DNA from 2 places in the Streptomyces sp. NPDC107654 genome. Region 2 is predicted to be linked to the other one. Evidence: predicted binding sites of a transcription regulator. Region 2 holds the regulator's gene; the other holds the start of a gene.
What was found. The regulator HspR, encoded in region 2, represses chaperone genes until heat shock. The targets are predictions, from matches to a motif close to TTGAGNNNNNNNNNCTCAA.
Positions count from the first base shown of each region.

Region 1: a site for HspR is predicted at 2,891-2,909, ahead of lon (endopeptidase La). Genes of this name have one in related genera too.

Region 1 is NZ_JBVKBI010000032.1:31,350-40,984, forward strand. It holds gene ACZ7N4_RS35190 (serine/threonine-protein kinase) at 1-263, opposite strand, end outside; gene lon (endopeptidase La) at 439-2,868, opposite strand; gene ACZ7N4_RS35200 (rhomboid-like protein) at 3,064-3,852, opposite strand; gene ACZ7N4_RS35205 (spermine/spermidine synthase domain-containing protein) at 4,048-4,725, shown strand; gene ACZ7N4_RS35210 (response regulator transcription factor) at 4,838-5,578, shown strand; gene ACZ7N4_RS35215 (HAMP domain-containing sensor histidine kinase) at 5,575-6,699, shown strand; gene ACZ7N4_RS35220 (multifunctional oxoglutarate decarboxylase/oxoglutarate dehydrogenase thiamine pyrophosphate-binding subunit/dihydrolipoyllysine-residue succinyltransferase subunit) at 7,002-9,635, shown strand, end outside.
Region 2 is NZ_JBVKBI010000020.1:135,354-144,988, forward strand. It holds gene ACZ7N4_RS29320 (helix-turn-helix transcriptional regulator) at 1-684, opposite strand, end outside; gene ACZ7N4_RS29325 (sugar ABC transporter substrate-binding protein) at 842-1,948, opposite strand; gene ACZ7N4_RS29330 (hypothetical protein) at 2,242-2,367, shown strand; gene ACZ7N4_RS29335 (heat shock protein transcriptional repressor HspR) at 2,630-3,097, opposite strand; gene dnaJ (molecular chaperone DnaJ) at 3,103-4,269, opposite strand; gene grpE (nucleotide exchange factor GrpE) at 4,312-4,971, opposite strand; gene dnaK (molecular chaperone DnaK) at 4,968-6,812, opposite strand; gene ACZ7N4_RS29355 (MraY family glycosyltransferase) at 6,907-7,926, opposite strand; gene ACZ7N4_RS29360 ((Fe-S)-binding protein) at 8,121-9,635, shown strand, end outside.

The DNA of each region.
Region 1 (9,635 bases), on a different contig from region 2:
GCCTCTCCGGCCTCGAAGACCGGCACGATGTTGGGGTGGTCGATGGCGGCGGCGACCCGGGACTCCTGGGCGAAGCGGCTGCGGAAGGCCTCGTTGCGGGTGTACTCGGGGGCGAGCAGTTTCAGGGCGACCGTGCGGCCGAGGCGCAGGTCCTTGGCGCAGTAGACGACGGCCATCCCACCACGGCCGAGTTCGCGCTCCACCCGGTAGCCCGCGATCTCGGCCCCGATCAGGCCGGAGGCGCTCTCGGGAGCCCACGTCACGTCCTGATTCTACCGAGTGATCCCCTTTCGGGCCCATGGCCGGGACGGGGGGCGCGTACGGGGAAGGCCCGGGCCTCCCTCACGGGACCCGGGCCTCCCGCGTCCGGCAGCTCATCCGGACGCTCGACCGGAGCTCGTACCGGAGCTCATCCGGACGCTCCTCCGGGAGCGGGCGTCACGCCGCGACCGGAACCTCCGGCGCCGACTCGCTCGTGGCGGGCGCGAGCGCCAGCTCCAGGACCTGGCGGACGTCGGTCACGGCGTGGACGTCCAGCTTGTCCAGCACCTCGGCCGGGACGTCGTCCAGGTCGGGCTCGTTGCGCTTGGGGATGATCACGGTGGTCACCCCGGCGCGGTGGGCGGCGAGCAGCTTCTGCTTCACCCCGCCGATCGGCAGGACCCGGCCGGTCAGCGAGACCTCGCCAGTCATGGCGACGTCGGTGCGGACCAGGCGGCCGGAGAGCAGCGAGGCGAGGGCCGTGGTCATCGTGATGCCCGCGCTCGGGCCGTCCTTCGGCACCGCGCCCGCCGGGAAGTGGATGTGCACGCCCCGGTCCTTGAGGTCGGCCACCGGCAGCTCCAGCTCGGCGCCGTGGCTGCGCAGGAAGCTCAGCGCGATCTGCGCCGACTCCTTCATCACGTCACCCAGCTGGCCGGTCAGGGTCAGCCCCGCCGCGCCCGTCTCCGGGTCGGCCAGGGACGCCTCCACGTAGAGCACGTCGCCGCCGGCGCCGGTGACCGCGAGGCCGGTCGCCACGCCGGGCACGGCCGTACGGCGCTCGGCCGGGTCCTGGGCGGACTCGGGCACGTGGTGCGGCCGGCCGATCAGCGCGCGCAGGTCGCCGTCGGTGACGGTGAACGGCAGTTCCCGCTCGCCCAGTTCGTGCTGCGCGGCGATCTTCCGCAGCAGCCGGGCGACGGACCGCTCCAGGGTCCGTACGCCCGCCTCGCGGGTGTACTCGCCGGCGAGCTTGCGCAGCGCGCTCTCGTCGAGCGTGACCTCGTCCTTGTCCAGGCCGGCCCGCTCCAGCTGACGCGGGAGCAGGTGGTCGCGGGCGATGACGACCTTCTCGTCCTCGGTGTAGCCGTCCAGGCGGACGATCTCCATCCGGTCGGCGAGCGCCTCCGGGATGGCCTCCAGGACGTTGGCGGTGGCGAGGAAGACCACGTCGGACAGGTCCAGCTCGACCTCCAGGTAGTGGTCCCGGAAGGTGTGGTTCTGCGCCGGGTCGAGCACTTCGAGGAGGGCGGCGGCCGGGTCGCCCCGGAAGTCGGAGCCCACCTTGTCGATCTCGTCCAGCAGGACCACCGGGTTCATCGACCCGGCCTCCTTGACGGCGCGCACGATCCGGCCGGGCAGCGCGCCGACGTACGTACGGCGGTGACCGCGGATCTCGGCCTCGTCACGGACGCCGCCGAGGGCGACCCGGACGAACTTGCGGCCCATGGCGTGCGCGACACTCTCTCCCAGACTGGTCTTTCCGACACCAGGCGGGCCGACCAGGGCGAGTACGGCACCGCCGCGCCGCCCGCCGATGACGCCGAGCCCGCGGTCGGCGCGCCGCTTGCGCACGGCCAGGTACTCGGTGATGCGCTCCTTGACGTCCTCCAGACCGGCGTGCTCGGCGTCCAGCACCGCCTTCGCGCCCTGGATGTCGTAGGCGTCCTCGGTCCGCTCGTTCCACGGCATCTCCAGGACCGTGTCCAGCCAGGTGCGGATCCAGGAGCCCTCGGGCGACTGGTCGGAGGCGCGCTCCAGCTTGTCGACCTCCTTCAGGGCGGCCTCGCGGACCTTCTCCGGCAGACCGGCGGCCTCCACGCGGGCGCGGTAGTCGTCGGACTCCTCGACGGAATCCCTGGAGTTCTCCCCGTTCAGCTCGCGCAACTCCTTGCGCACCGCCTCCAGCTGACGGCGCAGCAGGAACTCGCGCTGCTGCTTGTCGACGCCCTCCTGGACGTCCTTGGCGATGGTCTCGGCCACCTCCTGCTCCGCGAGGTGGTCGCGCAGCTGCTGCGTGGCGAGCCTGAGGCGGGCCACCGGGTCGGCCGTCTCCAGCAGCTCGACCTTCTGCTCGGTGGTCAGGAACGGCGAGTAGCCGGAGTTGTCGGCGAGGGCCGACACGTCGTCGATGGCCTGGACGCGGTCCACGACCTGCCAGGCGCCGCGCTTCTTCAGCCATGTGGTGGCGAGCGCCTTGTACTCCTTGACCAGCTCGGCCACCTGGCCCGGCAGCGGCTCGGGAACGGCCTCCTCGACCCGGGCGCCCTCGACCCAGAGGGCGGCGCCCGGTCCGGTGGTGCCGGCGCCGATGCGGACCCGGCTCCGCCCGCGGATCAGGGCCCCGGGGTCACCGTCGGCCAGCCGGCCGACCTGCTCGACCGTGCCGAGGACGCCGGTCCTGGCGTACGTGCCGTCGACGCGCGGCACCAGCAGCACCTTGGGCTTCCCGGGTTCGGAACGGGCGGCGGCCTGCGCGGCCTCCACCGCGGCCCGCACCTCGGCGTCGCTCAGGTCCAGCGGAACCACCATCCCGGGCAGCACGACCTCGTCGTCGAGCGGCAGCACGGGCAGGGTCAGCGTGAACGCCGGTGACTCAGCAGCCATGATTTCCCCTTCGGCAGTCAACTTGAGCTATGCCGACTCAATGTTCTGGCGCCGCCCATTGTTCCCGTGAGGGTGTTCGCTGTGAGCGATCATGTGCGCCGAAGGGGTGCCGGCGACGGAAAACCTGCGTCACGGCAACGGAGCACCTGCGTCATCCGGGGGTTTCGCGGCTGGTCGCGCGGTTCGCCGCGCCCGTCAGGCCGGCCGGTCCCGGCGGCGTACGAGAGGCCAGGCGGACACGCCGATCGCCAGCGCGATCAGGTGACCCCAGTCGGTCAGGGGATCGGCGTACACCAGCAGCGCGTCCAGGAGCGCGCCGGTCACCAGTGCCAGCAGGGGCCAGCGCAGCCACGGGCGGAGCAGGCCCGCCAGGGCTCCGGTACTCGCGGCCACGCCGAAGCTGATGCCGTAGTCCAGGCGGTGCAGCGAGGATCCGGGCAGGTGGCCGGCGAGGACGGCGAGGCCCACCGGGACCTCGGTGGCGAGGGTGGCCAGGACATGGCCGGCCAGGAAGACACCGGCGGCCCGCAGCGCGCCCGCCCGTCGCTCCAGCGCGGTGAGCACCAGCACGAAACCGAGCGCGTACGGCGAGAGGAGCCCGCCCGCGACCCACAGCGCGCTCGCCAGGAGCACCGGCACGGGCGCGCCGGCCAGGTGGGCCACGTCCGTGCTGGACTCCTGGTGCAGGGCGTGCACCAGACCGGGGTCGGCGCGGGCCGCGACCAGGGAGGTGACGGCCAGGACGGCCGTGTAGGCGAAGGTGAACGGGGTGCCGGCCGGAGTGGGCAGCAGGCGCCACGGACGGGGCAGCGGACGGGACGGGCGCGCGGCCGGAGCGGGGGGCGCGGCGCCGCGCTGGCGGGGTATGCCGTCGAGCAGGCCCGCGAGGACCGGGGGGCCGGCGGCGGCCGTGCCGTCCGGAAGGGGCGCGCCCGGCGCGGGCGGGGACACGCCCTGCGAGGGGCCCGTCGTGCTCCGTTCCACGGTGAGGCGCTCCTTCCGTCGCGCCCCACCCTCCGTGCCCGGTGCGCCGCTGTCTATGACCGACGCCACGCGAGAGCGGTTTCACGGCAACCTCTCACCGGCCCGCCGCGTCCGGCCCGCGGCCCGTGGCACACGTCCGGGGGCGTCATGCGCAATTCCCGTGAACGCCGGGCGCCGTTCGAGCAGGATGGGGGCATGACTGCCGTGTACGACTCTCCTGTGGTCCTTGACCGACGCGACGGCCCGTACGGCGAGGTGGTGCTGCGCAGGCACGGTGCGCTGCTGCAGATCATCGCCAACGGCTGTTTCCTGATGGACACCTCCGACGGCCGGTCGGAGCGGCTGCTGGTCGACGCGGCCCGGTCGGCGCTGGACGGGCGGCCGGCACCCGAGGTGCTGATCGGCGGGCTGGGCGTGGGATTCTCGCTCGCACACGCCGCCGCGGGGCCCGGGTGGGGGCGGATCACCGTGGTGGAGCGGGAGCCCGCCGTGATCGGCTGGCACCGGGAGGGACCGCTGGCCGAGGTGTCCGCGGACGCGCTCGCCGACCCGCGGACCTCGATCGTGGAAGCGGATCTCGTGACCTACGTCAATGAGACATCCGACACGTTCGACGCGCTGTGCCTCGACATCGACAACGGGCCCGGCTGGACCGTCTCGGAGGGCAACGACGGCCTCTACTCACCGGCCGGACTCGCCGCCTGCGCGCGGGTGTTGAGACCCGGCGGGGTGCTCGCGGTGTGGTCGGCCCAGCCCTCTCCGGAATTTGAAGGAAGCTTGCGGAATGCCGGGTTCCAGCAGGTGCGTACCGAAGAGGTGCCGGTTGCCCGGGGCGTTCCGGACGCCGTCCACCTCGGCGTCCGACCTGGATAGCGACAGCGCGGTGAGTCCCCGTAATGTGCTGCCCTGACGCCGATCATTCAAGCGTCAATCGCAGACATGGGATCACCCCACGGATTCCGGAAAGCAACAACAGGGGCGGGCGATGGAGCAGACACACACCTCCCAGAGCGGCGCGGCGACGACCACCCCGGGCGCACAGCGCCGGGTGCTGGTCGTCGAGGACGATCCCACGATCCTCGACGCCATCGCGGCCCGGCTCCGCGCCGAGGGATTCCTGGTGCAGACGGCGGCCGACGGACCGGCCGCCGTCGACACGGCCGAGGCCTGGCAGCCCGACCTGCTGATCCTCGACATCATGCTGCCCGGCTTCGACGGGCTGGAGGTGTGCCGGCGGGTGCAGGCCCAGCGGCCGGTACCGGTCCTGATGCTGACCGCGCGGGACGACGAGACGGACATGCTCGTCGGGCTCGGCGTCGGCGCCGACGACTACATGACCAAGCCGTTCTCGATGCGGGAGCTGGCGGCCCGCGTGCACGTGCTGCTGCGCCGGATGGAGCGGGCCGCGCTGGCCGCCGCCACGCCCCGCTCCGGCATCCTGCGCCTCGGCGAGCTGGAGATCGACCACGCGCAGCGCAGGGTGCGGGTGAAGTCCGAGGACGTCCACCTGACACCCACCGAGTTCGACCTGCTGGTGTGCCTGGCGAACACCCCGCGCGCGGTGCTCTCCCGGGAGCAGCTGCTGGCCGAGGTGTGGGACTGGGCGGACGCCTCCGGCACCCGCACGGTCGACAGCCACATCAAGGCGCTGCGGCGGAAGATCGGCGCGGAGCGCATCCGTACCGTGCACGGTGTGGGCTACGCGCTGGAGACACCGACCCCGTGAGCCGCGACGGGCGCCAGGCCGCACGGAGGAGCCCCGGGACCCTCGGCGAGGACCCCTGGGGCGGCGTACGCCCGTTCTCGATCAAGACCAAGCTGGGTGCGCTGGTCGTCATCTCGGTGCTCATCACCACCGGTCTGTCGATCGTCGCGGTGCACACCAAGACGGAGCTGCGCTTCATCACGGTCTTCTCGATGATCGCCACACTGCTCATCACGCAGTTCGTGGCGCACTCGCTCACCATGCCGCTGGACGAGATGAACGCGGTGGCCCGCTCCATCTCGCAGGGCGACTACACCCGCCGGGTGCGCGAGAACCGCCGCGACGAACTCGGCGACCTGGCCCAGACGATCAACGTCATGGCCGATGAGCTGGAGGCCCAGGACAACCAGCGCAAGGAGCTGGTCGCGAACGTCTCCCACGAGCTGCGCACACCCATCGCCGGGCTGCGCGCGGTGCTGGAGAACATCGTGGACGGGGTCACCGAGGCCGACCCGGAGACCATGCGGACGGCCCTGAAGCAGACCGAGCGGCTCGGCCGGCTGGTGGAGACCCTGCTGGACCTGTCCCGGCTGGACAACGGCGTCGTCCCGCTGAAGCTGCGCCGGTTCGAGGTGTGGCCGTACCTCTCGGGCGTGCTGAAGGAGGCCAACATGGTCGCCTCGGCGCGCGCGGGCATGGCCACCGGCTCGGGCAGCCACACCCGCACGGACGTCCATCTGCACCTCGACGTCTCGCCGCCGGAGCTGACCGCGCACGCCGACCCCGAGCGCATCCACCAGGTCGTCGCCAACCTGATCGACAACGCGGTCAAGCACAGCCCGCCGCACGGCCGGGTGACCGTGCGGGCGCGCCGGGGGCCGCAGCCGGAGTCGCTGGAGCTGGAGGTCCTGGACGAGGGCCCCGGCATCCCCCGGTCCGAGTGGCACCGGGTGTTCGAGCGGTTCAACCGGGGTGCCGTCACCCGGCCGCACGGGCCGGGCAGCGACGGCGGCACGGGGCTGGGGCTGGCGATCGCCCGCTGGGCGGTGGATCTGCACGGCGGCCGGATCGGTGTGGCCGAATCCGAGCGAGGCTGCCGGATCATCGTCACTCTCCCGGGACTGACTTCCGTCCCGAGTTGACGTAGGGTCCGAACCGGAAGCACAAGATCCACGACGGTCGCTGCCGCTCCGCGCAGCTGGACACGTGTGATCACAGGCAGGCCCGCGCCACCCGTCGAACGAAGGCGCGCCGGGCCCGGGCCGACGCACCCTCTCACATGCGGAACCACGCTTGTTTCCCGCCATTTCAAGCCCTGAAACAAGATTCTTGATGTGACTTACGCGACGATGACCATGCCCGGCCTGACCTTCCCGGCCAGGGAGGCGTAGCCTTTATTCCCGCTGTCCATCACCTTGTGAAGCGGAAGAGGGCGGTTGCCGCCGTGTCGCCACAGTCCCCCAGTAACTCGAGCATCTCCACCGACGACCAAGCCGGGAAGAACCCCGCTGCCGCGTTCGGTCCGAACGAGTGGCTCGTCGACGAGATCTATCAGCAGTACCTCCAGGACCCGAATTCGGTAGACCGCGCCTGGTGGGACTTCTTCGCCGATTACAAGCCGGGTGCTCCTGCCACTCCGGCTCCGGCGGGTACTGCGGCCACGGGGGCCGCAGAGACCACCACGGCCCCGAAGCCCCAGCCCGCGGCTCCGGCCCCCCAGGCCGCCGCCCCGGCCGCCCCCGCGGCCCCGAAGCCCGCCGCGGCCGCCGCTCCCGCGGCGCAGGCGGCCCCCGCCCCGGCCAAGCCGGCGACGCCCGCACAGGCGCCCGCTCAGCCGAAGGCGAAGCCCGGTGCGGGCACCGGCTCCACCGGAGCGGCCGGCGCCGCGCGATCTTCGGCCGCCGAGGCCCCCGAGGGTCCCGAGTACGTGACGCTGCGTGGTCCGTCCGCCGCCGTCGCGAAGAACATGAACGCCTCGCTGGAGCTGCCGACCGCGACGTCCGTGCGCGCGGTCCCGGTGAAGCTGCTGTTCGACAACCGGATCGTCATCAACAACCACCTGAAGCGCGCCCGGGGCGGGAAGATCTCCTTCACGCACCTGATCGGCTTCGCGATGGTGCAGGCCATCAAGGCCATGCCGTCGATGAACTGGTCGTTCGGCGAGAAGGACGGCAAGCCGACCCTCGTCAAGCCGGCGCACGTCAACCTCGGTCTGGCCATCGACCTGGTCAAGCCGAACGGCGACCGCCAGCTCGTCGTGGCCGCCATCAAGAAGGCCGAGACGCTGAACTTCTTCGAGTTCTGGCAGGCCTACGAGGACATCGTCCGCCGCGCCCGTGACGGCAAGCTGACGATGGACGACTTCACCGGTGTCACGGTCTCCCTGACCAACCCCGGCGGCCTCGGCACCGTCCACTCCGTGCCGCGCCTGATGCCCGGCCAGTCCGTGATCATGGGCGTCGGCTCCATGGACTACCCGGCGGAGTTCCAGGGCACCAGCCAGGACACCCTGAACAAGCTCGGCGTCTCCAAGGTCATGACGCTCACGTCGACCTACGACCACCGGGTCATCCAGGGCGCCGCCTCCGGCGAGTTCCTGCGCACCGTCGCCAACCTGCTGCTCGGCGAGAACGGCTTCTACGACGACATCTTCGAGGCGCTGCGGATCCCGTACGAGCCGGTCCGCTGGCTGCGTGACATCGACGCCTCGCACGACGACGACGTCACCAAGGCCGCCCGCGTCTTCGAGCTGATCCACTCCTACCGGGTCCGCGGCCACGTCATGGCCGACACCGACCCGCTGGAGTACAAGCAGCGCAAGCACCCCGACCTGGACATCGTCGAGCACGGCCTCACCCTGTGGGACCTGGAGCGCGAGTTCGCCGTCGGCGGCTTCGCCGGCAAGTCGATGATGAAGCTGCGCGACATCCTCGGTGTGCTCCGCGACTCGTACTGCCGCACCACCGGCATCGAGTTCATGCACATCCAGGACCCCAAGCAGCGCAAGTGGATCCAGGACCGCGTGGAGCGCCCGCACTCCAAGATGGAGCGCGAGGAGCAGCTGCGGATCCTGCGCCGCCTGAACGCGGCGGAGGCCTTCGAGACGTTCCTGCAGACGAAGTACGTCGGCCAGAAGCGCTTCTCCCTGGAGGGCGGCGAGTCCGTCATCCCGCTGCTCGACGCGGTCATCGACTCCGCCGCCGAGTCCCGGCTGGACGAGGTCGTCATCGGCATGGCCCACCGCGGCCGCCTGAACGTCCTCGCCAACATCGTCGGCAAGTCGTACGCGCAGATCTTCCGCGAGTTCGAGGGCAACCTCGACCCGAAGTCGATGCACGGCTCCGGCGACGTGAAGTACCACCTGGGCGCCGAGGGCACGTTCACCGGTCTGGACGGCGAGCAGATCAAGGTCTCCCTGGTCGCGAACCCCTCGCACCTGGAGGCGGTGGACCCGGTCCTGGAGGGCGTCGCCCGCGCCAAGCAGGACATCATCAACAAGGGCGGCACGGACTTCACGGTCCTGCCGGTGGCGATCCACGGCGACGCGGCCTTCGCGGGCCAGGGCGTGGTGGCCGAGACCCTGAACATGTCGCAGCTGCGCGGTTACCGCACCGGCGGCACGGTCCACATCGTCATCAACAACCAGGTCGGCTTCACCGCCGCGCCCGAGTCCTCGCGTTCCTCCATGTACGCGACGGACGTCGCGCGGATGATCGAGGCCCCGATCTTCCACGTGAACGGCGACGACCCCGAGGCCGTCGTGCGCGTCGCGCGGCTCGCCTTCGAGTTCCGCCAGGCGTTCAACAAGGACGTGGTGATCGACCTCATCTGCTACCGCCGCCGCGGTCACAACGAGTCGGACAACCCGGCCTTCACCCAGCCGCTGATGTACGACCTGATCGACAAGAAGCGCTCGGTGCGCAAGCTCTACACCGAGTCCCTCATCGGTCGCGGCGACATCACCCTGGAAGAGGCCGAGCAGGCCCTGCAGGACTACCAGGGCCAGCTGGAGAAGGTCTTCACGGAGGTCCGCGAGGCCACCTCCCAGCCGGCCGCCGGCGACGTCCAGGCGCCCCAG
Region 2 (9,635 bases):
CAGGGCCATCGTGCGGTCGGCGTTGGCGGGGATGAACGCCACCGTGCGGTCGAAGAGGATGAGCCGGTCGATGACCTCGTCCAGGGTGCGGGCCTCCACCGTGTCGCCCATCAGCTCCAGGTAGTTGAGCAGGCCCTGGCCGTGCCGGGCGACGTGGGTGTACAGGTCCCGCATGCGGACGCCCCGGCCGCGCAGGGCGAGCGCCCGGTGCAGGCCCTCGGTCAGCTCGGCCTCGCGCCGGATGCCGCCGGGCTGCACGGTGAGCACCTCGGTGGTGCACGCCTCGGTCGCCTCGTCCATCGCGGCCTGGATGCGGGAGAGGCCGTCCAGGACACGGATGGCGCTGCCCTCGGCCGGTGCCGCGAGCGCGTTCAGCTGCCGGCCCAGGCCCGCGTACCACTCGAAGGCGGCCACCGCCGAGCCCATCCGCCGCTGGCTCTCGCTGACCTCGTCGTAGACCCCGCGCAGCAGCCGGGTCATGACCTCCTGCGGGGAGGTCGGCACCAGCCAGTCCATGTCGTCGGGGTCCGGGTGCAGCAGGGCCAGTTCCAGCAGGCAGGGCACCGGTTCGGCGTCCGTGCGCGGCACCCTGCCCCGGCGTACGGCACGGGAGTACACCCGGTCCCCGGCTTCACACAGCCGGTCGGCACCGTGAGGGTGCTCCTCCGCCCCGTGCCCGGCCATCGCCCATTCCACCCCCGGTGTGCTGCCACTTCCGCAGCGCAACTATGCGCGGCGCCCAACCGGGTCCGCAACACGGCTCACTGCGCGGGGGCCACCGGAACGTCCCGCCGTGACCGGGTTCGGCGCCGCTCCCCCGCGGGTGCCGCCGGGGACCGGCCTACTTCAGGCCGATCGCCGCGCAGGCCGCCTTGTACTTGGCGGTGCAGATGTCGCCGACGGTGTAGATGCCGTCCTCGATGACGGTGTCCTTGATGGTGCGCTTGGTGAGCGCGCTCACCTGGACCAGCCGGGCCGGGATGTCCTTGGCGGTGGGGCTGTCCACCCGGTCCTGGGTGAGGGCGTCGAACTGGATGTCCTTGCCCTGGATCTTGGTGACGGCCATCTGCGCGGCGGCCTCGGCCTCGTCCGGGTAGGACTTGTAGACGCTCATGTACTGCTCACCGGAGACGACCCGCTGCACCGCGTCCAGTTCGGCGTCCTGACCGGTGATCGGGGGCAGGTCGGTGACACCGGCCGCCTTCAGGGCCTTGATGACACCGCCGGCCATGCCGTCGTTGGCCGAGTAGACCGCGGCGATGTTGCTCTTGCCGATCTGCGCGATCGCCTTGGCCATGTTGGCCTCGGCGTTCTCCGGCTTCCACTCGGTGGTGTCGTAGCTCGCCGCGATGTCCACCTTGCCGTTCAGCTCGGAGAGCGCGCCCTCCTTGAACTGCTTGGCGTTCGGGTCGGTGGGCGAGCCGTTCATCATGACGACCTTGTCGGAGGTGTCGACGCCCGATCCGAGGGCCTCCAGCAGGGTGCGGCCCTGCACCTCACCGACGAGTTCGTTGTCGAAGGAGATGTACGCGTCGATCGGGCCCTCGGCGAGCCGGTCGTAGGCGATGACCGGGATGCCCGCGTCCTTGGCCTTCTTCACCCCGTCGGCGACGGCGTGCGCGTCGACGGCGTCCAGCAGGATGACGTCCACCTTGGAGTCGATCATGTTCTGGAGCTGCTCGGACTGCCGGGCCGCGCTGGCGTCGGCGTTGGCGTACTCCACCTTGCCCTGCTTCTTGGTGAGTTCGGCCACCTTGTCCTTGATGATGGGGTAGTCGAACCGGTCGTAGCGGGTGTTCGACTTCTCCGGCAGCAGCAGGCCCACCGTGATGTCGTTGCCCTTCGTCGGGCTCGCGCTCGCGCCGTCCCCCGTCGCGTTCAGCACGCCGCAGCCGGCGAGCGAGAGGGTCATCGTGGACAGGGCCACGGAGATGGCGATACGACGCATGCGGGGCTCACTTCAGTGCGTTTCCGGACGTGGGTGCTGCAATACGACCCAGGTGACTGAAAAGACAACGCTGAGCCCGTACCCGTCGTCAAGAAAAATCACTTAACGAGTGCGCAACACCACGCTCGGCTGCATCTGTGAAGGTCACGCGAAACACCCTTCATGTGGCCTTTACGGGCCGTACACCAAAGGGAGTTCACGGATTCCACCAAGATCCGTACAACCCACCCGGTACGTCACGGTTCATGATCACGGCGGCCCCGAACCCCTCTCCGGCTCGATCAGACGACCGAATGAACTCAGCCAGACGTACGACCGCCGCCGGGGTTCTCGTCGCGTCCGCCGCCGCCCTGCTCGGCGTCACCGTCCCGGCCGCGTCCGCCGCGACGACCTGCGCTTCACCGGTCTGCATCCGGTGATTCCTCGCGAACACCACGTTCTCGGGCACCCCGGAGAAGACCGACTGCGGCGGCGCGCCCTCCGAGCAGAGGGGCGCCGGCGCCCCCGCGGCGGGTCTGCCCGGCGACGGCTTCGGCATCTGCCGGACCGTCACCCGCGACCGCGGCTCCGGCGGCCCCCTCGCCCTCGCGGCCACCGCCCAGGACGGGACCCGGGTGTACCCGCACACACGGCGAGAGGGGCCCGGAAGTCCGGGCCCCTCTCGTCCTGCGAGTGTGCGGGTCAGTCCTGCTGCTGCCGCTTCGGCCGCCACACCACCAGCGCGCTGGTCTGCTGGACCTCCTGGTACGGGACCAGGTCGCGCCGGTAGGAGGCGTGCACGGCGGCCTCGCGCTGCCGCATCGCGGCCGCCGCGCCGTCCAGGGCCGCCTCCAGCTCCGCGACCCGGGACTGGAGGGCCGCGACCTGGTTCTCCAGTTCGATGATCCGCTTGATGCCGGCCAGGTTGATGCCCTCGTCCTGCGACAGCTGCTGCACCTGGCGGAGCAGTTCGATGTCACGGGCCGAGTAGCGGCGGCCCCGGCCGGCGGTGCGGTCCGGGGAGACCAGGCCGAGGCGGTCGTACTGGCGCAGCGTCTGCGGGTGGAGTCCGGACAGCTGGGCCGCCACCGAGATGACGTAGACCGGGGTCTCATCAGTCAGTTCGTACGGTGAAAAACCCCCGCGCTGACGGGGACGACGGCCGTCCATCACTCTCAAGCTCCCTTCGCGGCCTCGAACAGCTCCGCCCGCGGGTCCTCGCCCGCGGTCGCCTCGCGATACGCCTCCAGCGCGTCACGAGCCTTCCCCGACAGGTCCGTGGGGACACGCACCTCGACGGTGACCAGCAGGTCGCCGCGGGTGCCGTCCTTGCGGACCGCGCCCTTGCCCCGCGCCCGCATCGTGCGGCCGTTCGGAGTGCCGGGCGGCAGCTTCAGGGTGACGGCGGGGCCGCCGAGCGTGGGGACCCGCACCTCGCCGCCGAGGGCCGCCTCGGCGAACGTCACCGGCACGGTGACGGTGAGGTTGTCGCCCTTGCGCCCGAAGACCGGGTGCTCGCCGACGTGGACCACCACGTACAGGTCGCCGGCCGGACCGCCCCGCTCGCCGGGCGCGCCCTTTCCGCGCAGCCGGATCCGCTGCCCGTCGGTGACGCCCGCCGGGATGCGGACCTGCATGGTCCGGGACGACTTCGCCCGTCCGCTGCCCTTGCACTCCAGGCAGGGGTGCTCGGCGATCAGGCCGCGGCCCTTGCAGTCGGGGCAGGGGTCGGTGAGCGAGAAGCCGCCACCGGAGCCCCGGGCGACCTGACCGGTGCCGACGCAGGTCGGGCACACGCTGGGCGTGCCGTTCTTGTCGCCGGTGCCGGAGCAGGCCTTGCAGGGCGCCTGGGAGGACATCCTGAGGGGCACCGTGGCGCCCTCGATGGCCTCCGTGAAGCTCAGCGTGACCTCGGACTCGATGTCCTGGCCGCGCCGGGGCTGGGTCCGCGGGCCGGCGGTGCCGCCGCGGTTGAACAGGCCCCCGAAGACGTCACCGAGTCCTCCGCCGAAGCCTCCGCTCTGGGCGGTGCCTCCGAAGAGGTCGCCCAGGTCGAAGTTGAAGGAGCCGCCGGCCGTGCCCGGTCCGGGGCGGAAGCCGCCGTTGCCGAACAGCGCGCGCGCCTCGTCGTACTCCTTGCGCTTCTTGGGATCGCCGAGCACGTCGTTCGCCTCGGAGATCTCCTTGAAGCGCTCCTCGGCCTTGGCGTTGCCCTTGTTGGCGTCCGGGTGGAACTCGCGGGCGAGCTTCCGGTACGCCTTCTTGATCTCGGCCTCGGTGGCGTCCTTGGGGACGCCGAGGACCTTGTAGTAGTCCTTCTCGATGAAGTCCTTGGTGCTCATCCTCGACGTACCCCCTCTCCCGGCCTTCCCTCGGTCTTCACGTCAGCCCTCGTCCGGGCCACCGCTCTCCTTGTCGTCGGCCGCCGGGGTGGACTCCTCGGCGCCCTCGGCCTTGACGGTCTGCGCGCCGGGCTGCGGCTCGGCCACGGCCACCCGCGCGGGGCGGATGGTGCGCTCGCCGATGCGATACCCCGGCTGCAGGATCGCCACGCAGGTCGTCTCGGTGACGTCCGGTGCGTAACTGTGCATCAGGGCCTCGTGGATCGTCGGGTCGAAGGGCTCGCCCTCCTTGCCGAACTGCTGCAGGCCCATCTTGGCGGCGACGGTCTCCAGCGACTCGGCCACCGACTTGAAGCCGCCGACCAGCTCGCCGTGTTCCCGCGCGCGGCCGATGTCGTCGAGCACGGGCAGAAGCTCGGTCAGGAGGTTCGCGATGGCGATCTCCTTGACCGCGATCCGGTCACGCTCGACCCGGCGGCGGTAGTTCTGGTACTCGGCCTGGAGCCGCTGGAGGTCCGCCGTACGCTCGCTCAGCGCCGTGCGCACCTGGTCCAGCTGGGCGGCCAGACCGGCGTTCTCTTCGTGTCCGTCCCCGGCCGGGGCCGCCCCCTCCTCGGGGGCGGCCTTCGGCTCGGCGTCGTCGGAGGTGGCGCCGGAGGGGACGTCGGGCTTCTCTTCAAAGCCCGGGGTCTCCTCCGTCACGCGGCACCGTCCTTGCGCTCGTCGTCCACGATCTCGGCGTCCACGACGTCGTCGTCAGCGGCCTTGGCACCGCCGGGGGCAGCACCCTCGGCACCGCCCGCGGCCTGCTGGGCGTCGGCGTACATCGCCTGGCCGAGCTTCTGCGAGACGCCCGCGACCTTCTCGGTGGCGGTGCGGATCTCGGCGGTGTCCTCGCCCTTGAGGGCTTCCTTCAGCTCGCCGACCGCGGCCTCGACCTCGGTCTTGATCTCGCCGGGGACCTTGTCCTCGTTGTCCTTGAGGAACTTCTCGGTCTGGTAGACCAGCTGCTCGCCCTGGTTGCGGGCCTCGGCGGCCTCGCGGCGCTTGTGGTCCTCCTCCGCGTAGCGCTCGGCCTCCTCGCGCATGCGGTCGACCTCTTCCTTCGGGAGCGAGGAGCCGCCGGTGACGGTCATCTTCTGCTCCTTTCCGGTGCCGAGGTCCTTCGCCGTGACGTGCATGATGCCGTTGGCGTCGATGTCGAAGGAGACCTCGATCTGCGGGACGCCACGCGGCGCCGGCGGCAGACCGGTCAGCTCGAACATGCCGAGCTTCTTGTTGTACGCCGCGATCTCGCGCTCGCCCTGGTAGACCTGGATCTGCACGGACGGCTGGTTGTCCTCGGCCGTGGTGAAGATCTCGGAGCGCTTGGTCGGGATCGTGGTGTTGCGCTCGATCAGCTTGGTCATGATGCCGCCCTTGGTCTCGATGCCGAGGGACAGCGGGGTGACGTCGAGCAGCAGGACGTCCTTGACCTCGCCCTTGAGGACACCGGCCTGGAGCGAGGCGCCGATGGCGACGACCTCGTCCGGGTTCACACCCTTGTTGGCCTCCTTGCCGCCGGTCAGCTCCTTGACGAGCTCGGCGACGGCGGGCATGCGGGTGGAGCCACCGACGAGGACGACGTGGTCGATCTCGTTGATGGAGATGCCGGCGTCCTTGATGACGTTGTGGAACGGCGTCTTGCAGCGCTCCAGCAGGTCGGCCGTCAGCTGCTGGAACTGGGCGCGGGTGAGCTTCTCGTCCAGGTGCAGCGGGCCCTCGGCGGACGCCGTGATGTAGGGCAGGTTGATCGAGGTCTCGGTGGAGGAGGACAGCTCGATCTTGGCCTTCTCGGCGGCCTCGCGGAGGCGCTGGAGGGCCATCTTGTCCTTGGACAGGTCCACGCCGTGGCCGGACTGGAACTGCTTGACCAGGTAGTCGACGACGCGCTGGTCCCAGTCGTCACCACCGAGGTGGTTGTCACCGTTGGTGGCCTTCACCTCGACGACGCCGTCACCGATCTCCAGCAGGGACACGTCGAAGGTGCCGCCGCCGAGGTCGAAGACGAGGATCGTCTGGTCGTCCTTGTCGAGGCCGTACGCCAGCGCGGCGGCGGTCGGCTCGTTGACGATGCGCAGGACGTTCAGACCGGCGATCTCGCCGGCCTCCTTCGTCGCCTGACGCTCGGAGTCGTTGAAGTAGGCCGGGACGGTGATGACCGCGTCCGTGACCTTCTCGCCCAGGTAGGCCTCGGCGTCCCGCTTCAGCTTCTGCAGGATGAACGCGGAGATCTGCTGCGGGTTGAAGTCCTTCCCGTCCAGCTGGATCTTCCAGTCGGTGCCCATGTGACGCTTCACCGAGCGGATGGTCCGGTCCACGTTCGTGACCGCCTGGCGCTTGGCCACCTCGCCGACGAGCACCTCGCCGTTCTTCGCGAAGGCGACGACGGACGGCGTGGTCCTGGCACCCTCGGCGTTGGTGATGACGGTGGGCTCGCCGCCCTCCAGAACGCTGACGACGGAGTTAGTCGTGCCCAGGTCGATGCCGACCGCACGTGCCATGGTTGATTCCTCCAGCTGACTTGAGTGGAACAGGCTCAAGTGTGCATGAGGAGACCCGCTGGGTCAACAGACCTGAGTCAGCCAGGCTCAACTCTTATCCGTTCCTTACACGCAAGTGCCCGGTGACCTGCGTCGATGGCGGTCGACGCCCCTGAGGAGCGGGAATCAGAAGGAGCAACAGCACGGCGAGCACCACCCCGCCGGCCACCCACAGCACCGCCCGCTCCCCCGTCCACCCGGTGTGCACGAGCACCCCCACGAGCACCGAGGAGAAGGAGCCGGCGCCGAGCAGTACGACCGACCCCTGCGGGGTAAGCCCGAGCCGCCGCAGCCGGTGCGCGAGGTGGTCCGGGCCGCGCCGGAGCAGCGGGCGCCGGGCCGCCCCCCGGGCGAGGACGACCAGCAGGGCGTCGGCGGCGGCGACGGCACCGAGGCAGAGCACCACCGCCGTGCTCGGCCCGATGTCGTACCCCGCGCGCGTGAAGACGACCGCCGAGGACAGCACGAATCCGGTGAACAGCGAGCCGCAGGCGCCCAGGCCGATCCGCGCGGGGTGCCAGTTGTGCATCAGGAAACCGGTGAGGGCGGCGGCGACCACGCTCAGCAGCACGGCGAGCCCGTCCATCACCTCGGCGGCGGCACACGCCCCTGCGCCGAAGGCGGTGACCACCCCGACCGTCCCGGCCAGCCCGTCGGCGTGGTCGAGCCCCTTGAAGGCGAGGGTGGCGAGGACGATCCAGCCGACGGCCAGCAGCCCGCCCGGCACGCCCGTCTCGTCGTACGGCACCACGAAGACCGCCGCGACGGCCGTACCGGCGACGAGCACGCGCGCGCGCAGCCGCCACACGTCCGCCACCAGGCCCAGTCCCGCCACCCCGACGGCGGCCGTGAGCAGCTCGCCGACCCCGTCCCCGAGCGGGGCGACCCGGGTCCACTCACCCATCCCGGCGACCAGACAGGTGACGACCACGACGGCGAGGCCGCCGAGGAGCGGCAGGGGGCGCTGCCGTCGCCGGTCGAGGATTCCGGCCCTCAGGGCGGGCAGCCGGAGCGCCGCCGCGAGCACGGCGGTGCAGAGCAGGGCGGCGGTGGCGGCGGCGATCCCGTAGAGCACGGCTCTAAGGTAGGGGCGAAAGTATCAATTCGGGATGAATAACACGATCGGATTGCCCGCAGAAGGAGGACGCAGGCCACCCTCAGCGACTCAGATCACCCCGCGCTCGGCTGCATCCCGAAGGAAGATGGGGGTAGTCTCAGACGGACTGCATAAGTTACCGCTTAGTAATGTCGGCCGCCTCAGGAGCCCCAATGCAACTCGCCGCGATCATCGTGTCGCTGGTCCTGATCGTGGTCGGCGTGGCACTGTTCGGCCGCGCCCTCCTCCAGATCTTCAACCAACTGCGGCTGGGCCAGCCCGTGCCGGCCGGCACGCGGACCAACGAGCCCCTCCAGCGCACCCTCACCGTGGTCCGGGAGTTCCTCGGACACACCCGGATGAACCGCTGGGGCATCGTCGGCGTGGCGCACTGGTTCGTCGCCGTGGGCTTCTTCACGCTGCTGCTGACGATCGTCAACGCCATCGGGCAGCTGTTCCAGGCCGACTGGCTCCTGCCGGTCCTCGGCGACTGGGCGCCGTACAACATCTACGTCGAGTTCATCGGCACGATGACGGTCGTCGGCATCCTCGTCCTGATCGCCATCCGCCAGCTGAGCCACCCGCGCAGGCCCGGCCGCAAGTCCCGGTTCGCCGGCTCCAACTTCGGCCAGGCGTACTTCGTCGAGGCCGTCATCCTCGTCGTCGGCGTCTGCATCTTCATGCTGCACGCCCTGGAGGGCGCCCAGCACCACGTCGACGGCTACGAGGCCTCGTTCTTCATCTCCTACCCGGTCGTGTCGTGGCTGGAGGGCCTGGACGTCTCCACCCTCCAGAACCTCACCTACTTCTTCGCCGGCCTGAAGATCGCGACCTCCTTCATCTGGATGATCACGGTCGCCCTGAAGACCGACATGGGCGTGGCCTGGCACCGCTTCCTGGCCTTCCCGAACATCTGGTTCAAGCGCAACGCCACCGGTGAGACCTCCCTCGGCGCCCTGCTCCCGATGACCAGCGGCGGCAAGCCGATCAACTTCGAGGACCCGGGCGACGACGACGTCTTCGGCGTCTCCCAGGTCGAGCAGTTCTCCTGGAAGGGCCTCCTCGACTTCTCCACCTGCACCGAGTGCGGCCGCTGCCAGTCGCAGTGCCCCGCCTGGAACACCGGCAAGCCGCTCTCCCCGAAGCTGCTGATCATGTCCCTGCGGGACCACGCGCACGCCAAGGCGCCGTACCTGCTGGCCGGCGGCGGCAAGACCATGGAGGGCGAGGAGAAGGCGTCCGAGGAGCAGCTCAAGGACGTCCCCGCCGCCGCGCTCGCCGAGGCCGAGCGCCCGCTGGTCGGCACCGCCGAGGAGAACGGCGTCATCGACCCGGACGTCCTGTGGTCCTGCACCACCTGCGGCGCCTGCGTCGAGCAGTGCCCGGTGGACATCGAGCACGTCGACCACATCGTCGACATGCGCCGCTACCAGGTCATGATCGAGAGCGCCTTCCCCTCCGAGGCGGGCACGATGCTCAAGAACCTGGAGAAGAAGGGCAACCCCTGGGGCCTGGCCAAGAAGCAGCGCCTGGAGTGGACCAAGGAGGTCGACTTCGAGGTCCCGGTCGTCGGCAAGGACATCGAGGACCTCACCGAGGTCGAGTACCTGTACTGGGTCGGCTGCGCGGGCGCCCTGGAGGACCGCGCCAAGAAGACCACGAAGGCCTTCGCCGAGCTGCTGCACATC